3 regions of the Enterobacter cloacae complex sp. HYC080_NIDB genome follow, and region 1 is predicted to be linked to each of the others. Evidence: predicted binding sites of a transcription regulator. Region 1 holds the regulator's gene; each other region holds the start of a gene.
What was found. Region 1 encodes LexA, which represses DNA repair genes until DNA is damaged. Its sites were predicted from a motif close to TNCTGTATGTACATACAGNA; they were not measured.

Region 1 (4,416 bases):
TACCGGCACCATCTGCACATCCAGATCGGGATTGCTGCGGTGCAGGTCGAGATAGTCGTGGAACAGCTTAATGGACTCTTCTTTTGGCGTGTAATAGGTAAACACACGCGGCCCGCCGTGAATGAACACGTAGCGCGGCAGCAACGTGCCGTCGACTTCCAGCGGTTCAAGCGGGTCAGGTAAGTCATGCGCCAGACATTGGGCGCGAAGGGTCAGTAAGTCTGCCTTCGAGTTATAAGGCAAAACGTACATAATAGGACGCGACGTATCGAGCCCCAATTCCAGCGCGGGTTCTGCTGGGATAGACTTGCTTTTTACCAGGATGCTTAATGGTAAATTAAGTAATTTGTAGTAAATTCGTGGCCAGCCGGACATAAACGATGTAAAGCCTCTGGTTAATAATGCAATTGCGGCGCAAGGATAACAGAAAGCGCGCAAAATTTCTGTTGTTACCCGTCATACTTCAGGCTGTAGCGAAACGCGCTACAGTTCCTGTTACTGACGCTTTTTTTCATAAAAGGTTCTTTTAATGGCCAATAATACCACTGGGTTAACGCGTATCATCAAAGCCGCCGGCTATTCATGGAAAGGTTTCCGTGCAGCGTGGATCAACGAAGCCGCCTTTCGTCAGGAAGGTGTCGCCACTATCATCGCGGTCATCATCGCCTGTTTCCTTGATGTCGATGCTATTACCCGCGTACTTCTCATCGGTTCCGTGCTTCTGGTGATGATAGTGGAAATTCTCAATAGCGCTATTGAGGCCGTTGTTGACCGTATTGGCTCAGAATTCCACGAGCTCTCCGGTCGCGCGAAAGACATGGGTTCTGCCGCTGTGCTGCTGGCGATTATCACTGCAGTCATTACCTGGGTCACGCTGCTTTGGTCACATTTCCGATGAGCCTCGAGGAATAATTAAGTCCCTGGTTTTTTGTGCAGTTTTTGGTTCCAAATTCACCTTTGACTGTATATACTCACAGCATAACTGTATATACACCCAGGGGGCGGAATGAAAGCATTAACGACCAGGCAGCAAGAGGTGTTTGATCTCATTCGGGATCATATCGGCCAGACGGGTATGCCACCCACGCGTGCGGAAATCGCTCAGCGTCTGGGCTTCCGTTCTCCGAATGCTGCCGAAGAACACCTGAAAGCGCTGGCACGTAAGGGCGTGATTGAAATTGTTTCAGGCGCGTCACGCGGTATCCGCCTGCTGGTGGAAGAAGAGACGGGCATTCCGCTGATAGGCCGTGTTGCTGCGGGTGAGCCGCTGCTGGCGCAGCAGCATATCGAAGGCCACTACCAGGTTGATCCTGGTATGTTCAAGCCGAGCGCAGATTTTCTGCTGCGCGTAAGCGGCATGTCGATGAAAGATATCGGCATTCTCGACGGCGATCTGCTGGCGGTACACAAAACGCAGGATGTGCGGAACGGCCAGGTGGTGGTCGCGCGCATTGATGACGAAGTGACCGTTAAGCGTCTGAAAAAGCAGGGTAACACCGTTCAGTTGCTGCCCGAAAACAGCGAGTTCTCTCCCATTGTGGTCGATCTCCGCGAACAGAGCTTCTCTATCGAAGGTCTGGCGGTCGGTGTGATTCGCAACGGTGAATGGCTGTAATCTCTTCCTGACAGGCTACGGTTCCGCTGTAGCCTGCCTTATTGACCACTCCCGGTGTTTCTCATGTCACTGCTGACGGCATCCGATAAGGCATTGTGGCGTCTTGCACTGCCGATGATTTTCTCCAATATCACCGTGCCCTTGCTGGGTCTGGTCGACACGGCCGTTATTGGGCATCTCGATTCCCCTGTCTATCTTGGCGGCGTGGCGATTGGCGCGACGGCAACCAGCTTCCTCTTTATGCTGCTGCTCTTTTTGCGCATGAGCACCACCGGACTCACGGCACAGGCGTATGGTGCAAAAGATCCGTTACGTCTGGCGCGGGCGCTGGTGCAGCCGCTGATTCTTGCGCTGGGCGCGGGCGCGTTAATCGTTTTACTCCGCGATCCCCTGATTGACCTTGCGCTCCATATCGTTGGCGGCAGTGAGGCGGTACTGGAGCAGGCGCGACGTTTTCTTGAAATCCGCTGGCTCAGTGCGCCCGCTTCGCTGGCAAATCTGGTTCTGCTGGGTTGGTTACTGGGCGTTCAGTATGCTCGTGCGCCAGTGATTCTGCTGGTCGTGGGAAACCTGCTCAACATCGTGCTGGATCTCTGGCTGGTGATGGGCCTCCATATGAACGTGCGGGGCGCGGCACTGGCGACGGCGATTGCTGAATACGGGACCTTTGTGATGGGGCTGTGGATGGTCTGGCGCGTGCTGGCGATGCGCGGGATCTCCCTCGCGCTGCTGAAAACCGCATGGCGCGGCAATATCCGTAAGCTGCTGGCGCTTAACCGTGACATCATGCTGCGCTCGCTGCTTCTGCAACTCTGCTTCGGCGCGCTGACGGTCTTCGGTGCACGGCTGGGGCCTGAAATCGTCGCGGTCAACGCGGTATTGATGACGCTGCTGACGTTTACCGCCTATGCGCTGGACGGCTTTGCCTACGCGGTTGAAGCACATTCGGGGCAGGCGTATGGCGCGCGTGAAAGCGGGCAGCTTCATGATGTCTGGCGGGCAGCCTGCCGTCAGTCAGGACTGGTAGCGCTGGTGTTTGCTGTGGTCTATGCCTGCTTCGGCGAACAGATTGTTGCTTTACTGACCTCTCTCCCTGCGCTGCGCGAACTGGCGAGCCACTATCTCATCTGGCAAGTCATCTTACCGGTGGTGGGTGTCTGGTGTTATCTGCTGGACGGCATGTTTATTGGTGCGACGCGCGGGGCGGAAATGCGTAACAGTATGGCCGTTGCGGCGGCAGGATTTGGCCTGACGCTGCTGACGCTTCCCTGGCTGGGTAATCACGGTTTGTGGTTGGCGCTTGCGGTCTTTCTCTCTCTGCGTGGCCTGTCGCTGGCTTTTATATGGCGCCGCCACTGGCAAAACAATACCTGGTTTCCTTCGCGTCACGATATATCGTGATGGTTAAAGATTCCGAATATGAAATCAACCGCCGAATCCTTAACTACAATAATTATCACGTCCAGCAGAAAAGAACGTAACGGACGTTACGACCCGACGCTTAACTAAGAGGACACGATGATGAATAAAGACGAAATCGGCGGCAACTGGAAGCAGTTCAAAGGTAAAGCGAAAGAACAGTGGGGTAAGCTGACAGATGACGATATGACCGTCATTGAAGGTAAGCGCGATCAGCTTGTCGGTAAAATTCAGGAACGTTACGGCTACGCGAAAGATCAGGCGGAAAACGAAGTCAAAGACTGGGAAACCCGCAATGATTACCGCTGGTAACGCTGAATAACCTACTGGGGCGGCTTCAGGCCGCCTTTTCTTTTGGCTGCTAACGCGGCTTTTTTTTCACCAGAATAGAGTGGTCATGCTGACACTCATCCTGATGTCGACACGCTTCCACCTCGACACACACTGAACACAGCCCGTGTGCTTCAATCACATTATGACGCAGGGCAAACCCCATTCTTGCCGCCAGCGTATGCATAATGTCTTCCACGCCTTCCGCAGCTTCTTCTTTCACTACGCCACAACGGTCGCAGATAAACATGGCCGACGTGTGGGTGGGCTGATCGAAAAGATGGCACAGTACATAGCTGTTTGTGGATTCCACTTTATGAACAAATCCCTGTTCCAGCAGGAAATCCAGCGCGCGATACACTGTTGGCGGTTTAGCCTGCGGCTCGCTTTCGCGGAGCAGGTCGAGCAGGTCATAGGCGCTGATGGCACCCTGTTGCAGGCTCATCAGACGTAAGACTTCAAGGCGCTGCGGAGTCAGGCGCACATTGCGTTGCGCGCACAGCTTTTCGGCCTGCGCTAACAGCTCTTTTGTGGACTTATCCATTGAGCACCTCGGATGTTCTGGGAAGTAAAACCCTCACTTTATCATGTTCTGGTAAAAACACCGATATCCGTCAGGCTGTGCTATACCTGACGCATCGCAAATCGGGAATATCATCATGAAAAAACCAGACTGTATTAAGCACTGGCGCGACATAGAAGGGCCGGATGACGCCACCTACCCCGACAGTAATGAGCTCTTTTCTATCGGTGCACCGCTGGCCCGCAGCCTTGGCCTCCGACGTATCGGCATTCATCATGAGCGTTTATTGCCCGGGCGTCGGACATCCTATCCCCATGCAGAGAGTGACGAAGAAGAGTTTATCTACGTGCTTGAGGGCTATCCTGAAGCCTGGATTAATGGCTATTTGTGGAAACTTGAACCCGGCGACAGCGTGGGCTTTCCTGCCGGAACCGGCGTCTGCCATACCTTTATCAACAACACGGATGAAGAGGTTCGATTACTGGTGGTGGGCGAGGCCAACAAGAAGCACAACCGCATCTACTATCCG
Region 2 (4,416 bases), 1.6 Mb from region 1:
AAACCGCTCAGGTGTGCGTTAGTTCGTATTTTTTTACCGCAATTATGCGCTAACTTTATGATCTGGCAGACAACATGGGAGAGTCAACATGTGGCAGGCTATCAGTCATCTTTTAAGTGAGCAACTGGGTGAAGGTGAAATTGAACTGCGTAACGAACTGCCAGGCGGAGAGATCCACGCCGCGTGGCATTTACGCTACGCAGGACGCGATCTTTTCGTGAAGTGTGATGAGCGAGAACTGCTCCCGATATTCACCGCTGAAGCCGACCAGCTGGAACTGTTGTCTCGCAGTAAAACGGTGACAGTACCGCAGGTGCTGGCTCTGGGCAGCGACCGGGACTACAGTTTCCTGGTCATGGACTATCTCCCTCCCCGCCCGCTGGATGCCCATAACGCCTTCATTCTTGGACAACAGCTCGCGCGCCTGCACCAGTGGAGCGACCAGCCCCAGTTTGGCCTCGATTTTGACAACGACCTTTCCACTACCCCACAGCCCAACGCCTGGCAGCGTCGGTGGTCGACGTTTTTTGCCGAACAGCGCATCGGATGGCAGCTTGAACTGGCCGCCGAAAAAGGGCTGGAATTTGGCAATATTGATGCCATCGTTGAGCATGTACAACAGCGCCTGGCCTCCCATCAGCCGCAGGCATCTCTACTGCACGGCGATTTATGGTCCGACAACTGCGCGCTGGGTCCCAACGGCCCCTATATCTTCGACCCGGCCTGCTACTGGGGTGACAGAGAGTGCGATCTGGCCATGCTGCCCCTGCATCCAGAGCAGCCCCCGCAAATATATGATGGCTATCAGTCAGTCTCCCCTCTGCCGTCCGATTTTCTCGAGCGCCAACCGGTGTATCAGCTTTATACGCTGATGAACCGCGCTATCCTTTTTGGCGGGCAGCATCTGGTCAACGCCCAGCGTGCGCTTGAACGCGTACTTGCGGCATAGGGACAAATCGGGTGGCCGTGCCGCCACCCTCATCTGTCAGAGAAAACCCAGCAGAGAGAAGAAGAAGTATCCCGCCACAATGATGATAATGGGGAAAATATAGAGCGGGAAAATTTGCAGGAAAATGGTGTGACGCGGTACCACAATGCGGGATTCAATCTGCTCCCGGCTCATTCCTTCCGGGCCTTTCGCCTGTTCCAGAATTAACTGATCCTCAACGCCTTCGCGCAGAAAACGGGTCTGGCGACTCATTCGCGCACCGGATGCCTGTAACGCCATGGCAATAAAAATCAACGCATAGATGACCCAGAACCCAATATTAAGCTGCTGGTGAAAATCCGGCGTTGGCGAGTTGAACCAGAAGACATTCAGGAACGGGGTGTTGAACCGCATCATCTCAATCATGACATGCGCAAAATCAAGCATGACGGCATTAATGCCTGGCTGTTTTTCGCTGTGATCGTACATAAATTTGAGCACAGAAATCAGCGTAGAGATGACGGCGGGAATAAAAATCACCCAGCCAGCAATACGTTTTAAGACAGCAATGCGTCCAGCTTGTTGATACGTCATCAGTTCCTCTTCATAAAGACGCGTTATTTGTGGCTAAGTCTACCTGCTGGACAGCATTTTCGCCCGATCTTTGAAAGCAATATGCTAAATTGCTAAGTGTGCTTAGCACTTATCGTCTGTCGAACACCCTGGATAAGGAGACGTTGTGATGTCGACACCGCGCCAGATACTTGCCGCTATTTTTGACATGGATGGATTACTGATTGATTCCGAGCCGTTGTGGGATCGCGCCGAGCTGGACGTGATGGCCAGCCTGGGCGTTGATATCAGCCGCCGTAATGAACTTCCCGACACGCTGGGCCTGCGCATTGATATGGTCGTAGACCTCTGGTACGCCCACCAGCCGTGGAGTGGCCCAGATCGCGACGAAGTCACCGCGCGCATTATCAGCCGCGCCATCGCGCTGGTGGAGGAGAACAAGCCGCTATTGCCTGGCGTGCGTGAAGCGGTCGCGTTGTGTAAGGCTCAGGGGCTGAAGGTGGGCCTGGCCTCCGCTTCACCGCTGCATATGCTGGAAAAAGTGCTCATTATGTTTGAGCTGCGCGACAGTTTTGACGCCCTGGCGTCAGCTGAAAAATTGCCCTACAGCAAACCGCACCCGCAGGTCTATATGGACTGTGCCGCTAAGCTGGGTCTTGATCCGCTTACCTGTGTCGCGCTGGAAGATTCCGTTAACGGCATGGTCGCGTCCAAAGCCGCACGTATGCGCTCCATTGTGGTTCCGGCAGAGGAAGGCCGCCACGATCCCCGTTTTGCCCTTGCCGATGTGAAGCTTAATTCGCTGACAGAACTCACGGCGCATCACCTTAAGGGCGGCTAACAACATGCTCCATTTGTGACAAACAGTTACACCGTCACCTCTTCCGCCTACTGTATAAAAACCCTATACTGTATGAATTGACAGTTTCGTGGGTTTTATCATGACGGCGGAAGGCCACCTCCTTTTTTCCATAGCGTGCGCAGTATTTGCCAAAAACGCTGAACTCACTCCCGTGCTCGCACAGGGGGACTGGTGGCATATTGTCCCTTCCGCCGTATTGACCTGTCTGCTGCCCGATATTGATCATCCCAAATCATTTCTTGGACAACGCCTGAAGTGGGTATCGAAACCCATCGCCCGCGCGTTCGGCCACCGGGGGTTTACGCACAGCCTGCTGGCCGTTTTTGGGCTGCTTACCCTTTTTTATTTAAAAGTGCCCGAAAGCTGGATCGTCCCTGCTGATGCCATTCAGGGGATGGTGCTCGGCTACTTAAGCCATATTCTTGCCGATATGCTGACGCCCGCTGGCGTTCCACTTCTCTGGCCGTGTCGCTGGCGCTTTCGTTTTCCCATCCTTGCGCCACAGAAAGGGAACCAGCTTGAGCGCGTATTGTGCATGGCGCTCTTCGCTTACGCCGTCTGGATGCCACAGACATTGCCCGAAAACAGTGCAGTGCGCTGGTCTTCGCAGATGATCAATTCGCTGCAATTTCAGTTCAATCGCTTTATTCATCACCAGATTGAACAGTAAACCAACAAAATCATTCCGTTTGTCATAAACCATTCCATTTGGATATAAGCGCGACATCACACTTCTGCTAACCTTCCGCCAACAGGATCGGGAAAAACCGATCCCATAATAAATCAGGAGAACGGGGATGAATTTTCCACTCATCGCGAACGTTGTTGTGTTCGTTGTATTGCTATTGCTTCTCGCGCAGACGCGCCACAAACAGTGGAGCCTGGCGAAAAAAGTGCTGGTTGGTCTGGCCATGGGTGTCGTATTTGGTCTGGCGTTGCAGGCGATTTATGGCTCCGATAATCCAGTTCTGAAAGACTCTATTCAGTGGTTCAACATTGTCGGCAACGGCTATGTCCAGCTGCTGCAGATGATCGTGATGCCGCTGGTGTTCGCCTCTATTCTGAGTGCCGTTGCCCGCCTGCATAACGCCACTCAACTGGGTAAAATCAGTTTTCTGACCATTGGTACCCTGCTGTTTACCACGCTGATCGCCGCGCTGGTGGGTGTGCTGGTAACCAACCTGTTTGGCCTGACGGCCGAAGGTCTGGTGCAGGGCACGGCTGAAACAGCACGCCTGACCGCGATTCAAACCAACTACGTGGGTAAAGTGGCCGATCTGACGGTTCCGCAGATGGTGCTCTCCTTCATTCCGAAGAACCCGTTTGCTGACCTGACCGGCGCCAGCCCAACGTCCATCATCAGCGTGGTGATCTTCGCGGCATTCCTCGGTGTGGCCGCACTGAAGCTGCTGAAAGACGATGCGCCGAAAGGCGAGCGTGTGCTGACGGCGATTGATACCCTGCAAAGCTGGGTGATGAAGCTGGTGCGTCTGGTCATGCAGCTGACGCCATACGGCGTGCTGGCGCTTATGACCAAAGTGGTTGCGGGCTCTAACCTGCAGGACATCATTAAGCTGGGCAGTTTTGTCGTCGCCTCTTATCTGGGCCTGGGCATCATGTTCGTGGTGCACGGTATCCTGCTGGGCGTGAACGGCGTCAGCCCGCTGAAATACTTCCGCAAAGTCTGGCCGGTACTGACCTTTGCCTTCACCAGCCGCTCCAGCGCCGCGTCTATTCCTCTGAACGTTGAAGCGCAGACCCGTCGCCTGGGCGTGCCAGAATCTATCGCCAGCTTCTCTGCGTCCTTTGGTGCCACCATCGGTCAGAACGGCTGTGCGGGTCTCTACCCGGCGATGCTGGCGGTGATGGTTGCCCCGACCGTGGGTATCAACCCGCTGGATCCGGTCTGGATCGCCACGCTGGTCGGCATTGTGACCATCAGTTCCGCCGGTGTTGCCGGTGTTGGTGGCGGCGCAACCTTCGCTGCGCTGATTGTGCTGCCTGCACTGGGTCTGCCAGTGACGCTGGTCGCGCTGCTGATCTCCGTTGAACC
Region 3 (4,416 bases), 530 kb from region 1:
TTCGTCAATCTGGATGATGCCAATGCCAGCGGCTTCCAGATCCGCCACCTCATCACGCAGCGCCAGCGCGATTTGCTTCGCAATGGTTTCACGGGTCACGTCTTCACGCGGGAACGACCAGCACAGAATGGTCACCGGCCCGGTCAGCATGCCTTTTACCGGCTTGTCGGTCAGAGACTGAGCATACTTCGCCCACGCCACCGTGATCGCTTCCGGGCGGCTGACGTCACCGATCACCACCGGTGGCTTCACGCAGCGGGAACCGTAGCTCTGCACCCAGCCATTCTGGGTAAACACGAAGCCGTCCAGGTGTTCACCGAAGTATTCCACCATGTCGTTACGCTCGGCTTCACCGTGCACCAGCACGTCCAGACCTAAACGCTCCTGCTCGATGATCGCCTGCCTGATGTGTTCAGCAATGCCGGTACGGTAGTGATTCGCATCCAGATTGCCCTTTTTGAAGTCGAGACGCAGGCCGCGGATCTCGGTCGTTTGTGGGAATGAACCGATCGTCGTGGTTGGCCATGCGGGCAGGTTGAAGCGGGCGCGCTGGGCTTCGGCACGGACTTCATACGGACTCTGGCGCTGGCTGTCCTGAGCGGTGATGGCCGCCAGACGTTTTTCCACTGTCGGATTATGCACGCGTGCCGAATGACGGCGCGCCTGAATCGGGGCGCTCCATTCGGTAATCGCCGCCGTGTCACCGCTGTTCAGCGCGTCGCGCAGCAGCGCCAGTTCTTCACATTTTTGCAGGGCGAAGGCAAACCAGCTTTTCACTTCCGGGTCGAGACGGGTCTCCACGCTCAGATCGATCGGGCTGTGCAGCAGTGAACATGATGAGGCCACCCACAGCTCACGTTTACCAACAATGTCTTTAATTTGAGCATATTTTTCGGTGAGATCGGCACGCCAGACGTTACGACCGTTTACCAGCCCCGCTGAGAGTAGCCAGTCTGCGGGCAGACGTTTGTGCAGGTCCTTCACGTCATCTTTGCCGTGAACCAGGTCAACATGCAGGCCCTGAACCGGCAGCGCGGCAATCGTGCTCAGGTTAGGCGTCACGCCCTCGAAATAGGTGGTCAGCAACAGCTTCACCTGCCCGGTAAGCGCGTCATACGCCGGTTTGAAGGCATCGAGCCAAACCTGGGGCAGCTCAAGCACCAAAGCAGGTTCGTCGATTTGCACCCACTGAATGCCGCGTTTACCCAGCTCAATCAGTACCTGTTTGTAGACGGGCAGAATGTCCTTCAGCAGGCTGAGGCGGTCAAACGGCTCGCCTTTGACTTTGCCCAGCCACAGGTAGGTTACCGGTCCGAGCAGCACCGGTTTCACCTGGTGGCCCAGCGCCAGCGCTTCGTCGACTTCGTCCAGAAGCTGTGTCCAGGTCAGTTTGAACTGCTGACCTTTTACGAACTCCGGCACCATATAGTGATAATTGGTGTTAAACCACTTGGTCATTTCCGCCGCTGCCGCGGGTTCACCCGTTGGCGCACGACCACGGCCGATGCGGAACAGGGTATCGATATCTACCGATCCATCTTTGTTCTGATGACGAGCCGGCACGTTGCCCAGCAGCAGGCTGGTCGTCAGAACATGGTCGTACCAGGCGAAATCACCCACCGGCAGCAGGTCAATGCCCGCCTGCTTTTGCTGATCCCAGTGACGGGCGCGCAGCTCGCGCCCCACGGTCAGCAGTTCTTCACGGGTAGCGTTCCCCGCCCAGTAGCTTTCTTGCGCTTTTTTCAGCTCGCGACGCAGGCCAACGCGAGGGAAACCGAGAGTGTGATTGCGGATTGTCATGTTATGCCCCTTGTGAATTTTGCTATTTAGACGTCCAGATGTTTACACATCTATAATTGGCAGGTACTGTATATTCCTCAAGCGCAAAATGTTCATGGCGAAGTGAAGGACTTTCATGATCGAGATAAAACACCTGAAAACGCTGCAAGCGTTGCGGAACTGCGGATCGCTCGCGGCGGCGGCAGCCACGCTGCACCAGACCCAGTCTGCCCTTTCTCACCAGTTCAGCGATCTGGAACAACGCCTCGGATTTCGTCTTTTTGTGCGTAAGAGCCAACCTCTGCGCTTTACGCCGCAGGGTGAAATTCTTCTTCAACTGGCGAATCAGGTCCTGCCGCAGATCGCCAGCGCGCTACAGTCCTGTAACGAGCCGCAGCAGACAAAACTGCGCATCGCCATTGAGTGCCACAGCTGTATTCAATGGCTGACCCCTGCGCTTGAGAACTTCCGCCAGAAGTGGCCGCAGGTGGAGATGGATTTTAAATCCGGTGTGACGTTCGACCCGCAACCCTCGCTGCAGCAGGGTGAGTTGGATCTGGTGATGACCTCCGACATTCTGCCGCGCAGCGGCCTGCACTATTCGCCGATGTTTGATTTTGAAGTGCGCCTGGTGCTGGCACCGGATCATCCGCTGGCGGCTAAAACGCGCATCACGCCGGAAGACCTGGCAACAGAAACGCTGCTGATTTATCCGGTTCAGCGCAGTCGCCTGGATATCTGGCGTCATTTCCTGCAGCCGGCAGGCATTAGCCCGCAGCTGAAAAGCGTGGATAACACCCTGCTGTTGATTCAGATGGTTGCCGCCAATATGGGCATCGCGGCGCTGCCGCACTGGGTGGTGGAGAGTTTTGAACGCCAGGGCCTGGTGGTGACCAAAACCCTGGGTGAAGGACTGTGGAGCCGTCTGTACGCTGCCGTGCGCGATGGCGAGCAGCGTCAGCCGGTGACAGAAGCGTTTATTCGCTCAGCGCGGAACCACGCGTGCGACCATCTTCCGTTTGTGCGGAGCGCGGAGCGACCCAGCGGCGATGGACCCACAGTGAAGCCAGGATCACCGCTCCCCCAATAAGGAAACTCGGCCAGTGCGGTTGCTGCTGCCAGATGGCGAGGTTGACCAGCAGCCCCGCCGGGACGTGCACGTTGTTCATTATCCCGAGCGTTCCGGCGTCGACCTGCGTCGCGCCGTAGTTCCACATGAAGTAACCCAGCCCTGACGCCACCACGCCCAGCCAGACCAGAACGCCCCACTGCACCGACGTGGTCGGCAGCTTTTGCGGGTTACCGAGCAGAAACCACGCCGACACCGCGACAATCGCCGCGCCCATATAGAACCACGCAAATGCATTGTGCTGCGGCATCGGACGGGTTTCCATCAGGCGTTTGTAACCCACCATGCCGATGGCGAAACTGATGTTGGCGAGCTGGACGAACATCAACCCGGTCCAGAAGTGATCGCTGACTTTGTCATAGCGAATAATCGCCGCGCCAATCACCGCCAGCGCCGCGCTCAGCAGGTATCCCCAGCGCAGACGACGCCTGCTGAGCAGGTCGTAAATCAACGTAATATAGAGCGGCGTCAACACGGTAAAGAGCAGGAATTCAGAGACGGACAAATAGACGTAAGCCCGGAAGCTGAACAGATACATGATGCCCAACTGCATCGCGCCCACCAGCATGTACAGCACAATCGTTTTCAGCGATTGACCACGCGTGCGCAGAAACGGCAGGAATACCAGCGCCGCCAGCCCCACGCGCATCAGCACCGAGAAGTAGCTGTCGACCGAACCGGCAAGGTACTCGCCAATCAGGCTAAAGGAGAAGGCCCACAGGATAGTGGTGATAATGAGTAGCGCCACAATGCTTGTCTCTCAGAAAGAAGGACAGGCATTGTAGCGGACTCTTCAGTTGACATCTGGTGAACAAACAACCGAATGAAGATTATTCAAGGAACAGCTTGCGCAGGTATTTCGGTACCGCGTTATCAGCGTTGGAACCAATCACTTCCAGTTCCGGGTGCAGATCTTTCAAACGCTGATGCGCGTTCTGCATGATGCAGCCCTTGCCTGCCATGGAGAGCATTTCAGCGTCGTTCATGCCGTCACCAAAAGCGATGCAGTCTTTCAGCGCGAAACCCAGACGTTTCGCGACCGCTTCCAGCGCGTGACCTTTGGAGACGCCCCCCGCCATCACTTCCAGACAGGTCAGGGTTGAGAAGCTCACGTTGACCCGATCGCCCCAGCGCGCGTTGATAGCCTGCTCCAGAGGGAGCAGTTCTTCATGGCTTTCGCAGGTGAAGAACACCTTACTGATCCCTTCTGGATCCAGCAGGCCCGGCTCGTACAGGGAGTAGTTAAATACCGCTTCCTTGAAGAACCGCATTTCATCCGGGCGGTGGCGGTTCATAAACCATTCGTCGTCGCGGTAAACGTTGGTGACGATAGCCGGGTTGTTATGCACCACGCCGAAGAGATCGGCGGCAATATCGCGATCCAGGTTATGGGTAAAGATCAGGTTACCGTCAGTATCATGCACGCGCGCACCGTTGGAGGTGATCATGTACGATTTGATCTCAAGATTATCGCGGATCTGCCCCACGTCTACGTGGTGGCGGCCGGT

Region 2: the regulator LexA is predicted to act here: its motif matches at 2,409-2,428, upstream of O1723_RS12525 (metal-dependent hydrolase).
Region 3: the regulator LexA is predicted to act here: its motif matches at 1,865-1,884, upstream of metR (HTH-type transcriptional regulator MetR).

Annotation. Positions count from the first base shown of each region.
Region 1 is NZ_CP114212.1:4,232,785-4,237,200, reverse strand. Features, by position in the region: gene plsB (glycerol-3-phosphate 1-O-acyltransferase PlsB) at 1-375, opposite strand, end outside; gene O1723_RS20130 (diacylglycerol kinase) at 530-898, shown strand; gene lexA (transcriptional repressor LexA) at 1,007-1,615, shown strand; gene dinF (MATE family efflux transporter DinF) at 1,679-3,016, shown strand; gene O1723_RS20115 (CsbD family protein) at 3,137-3,346, shown strand; gene zur (zinc uptake transcriptional repressor Zur) at 3,396-3,908, opposite strand; gene O1723_RS20105 (cupin domain-containing protein) at 4,024-4,416, shown strand, end outside.
Region 2 is NZ_CP114212.1:2,637,710-2,642,125, forward strand. Features, by position in the region: gene O1723_RS12510 (fructosamine kinase family protein) at 89-949, shown strand; gene O1723_RS12515 (YniB family protein) at 986-1,522, opposite strand; gene hxpB (hexitol phosphatase HxpB) at 1,671-2,342, shown strand; gene O1723_RS12525 (metal-dependent hydrolase) at 2,443-3,033, shown strand; gene tcyP (cystine/sulfocysteine:cation symporter) at 3,161-4,416, shown strand, end outside.
Region 3 is NZ_CP114212.1:205,134-209,549, reverse strand. Features, by position in the region: gene metE (5-methyltetrahydropteroyltriglutamate--homocysteine S-methyltransferase) at 1-1,800, opposite strand, end outside; gene metR (HTH-type transcriptional regulator MetR) at 1,916-2,869, shown strand; gene O1723_RS00945 (carboxylate/amino acid/amine transporter) at 2,757-3,656, opposite strand; gene yigL (sugar/pyridoxal phosphate phosphatase YigL) at 3,739-4,416, opposite strand, start outside.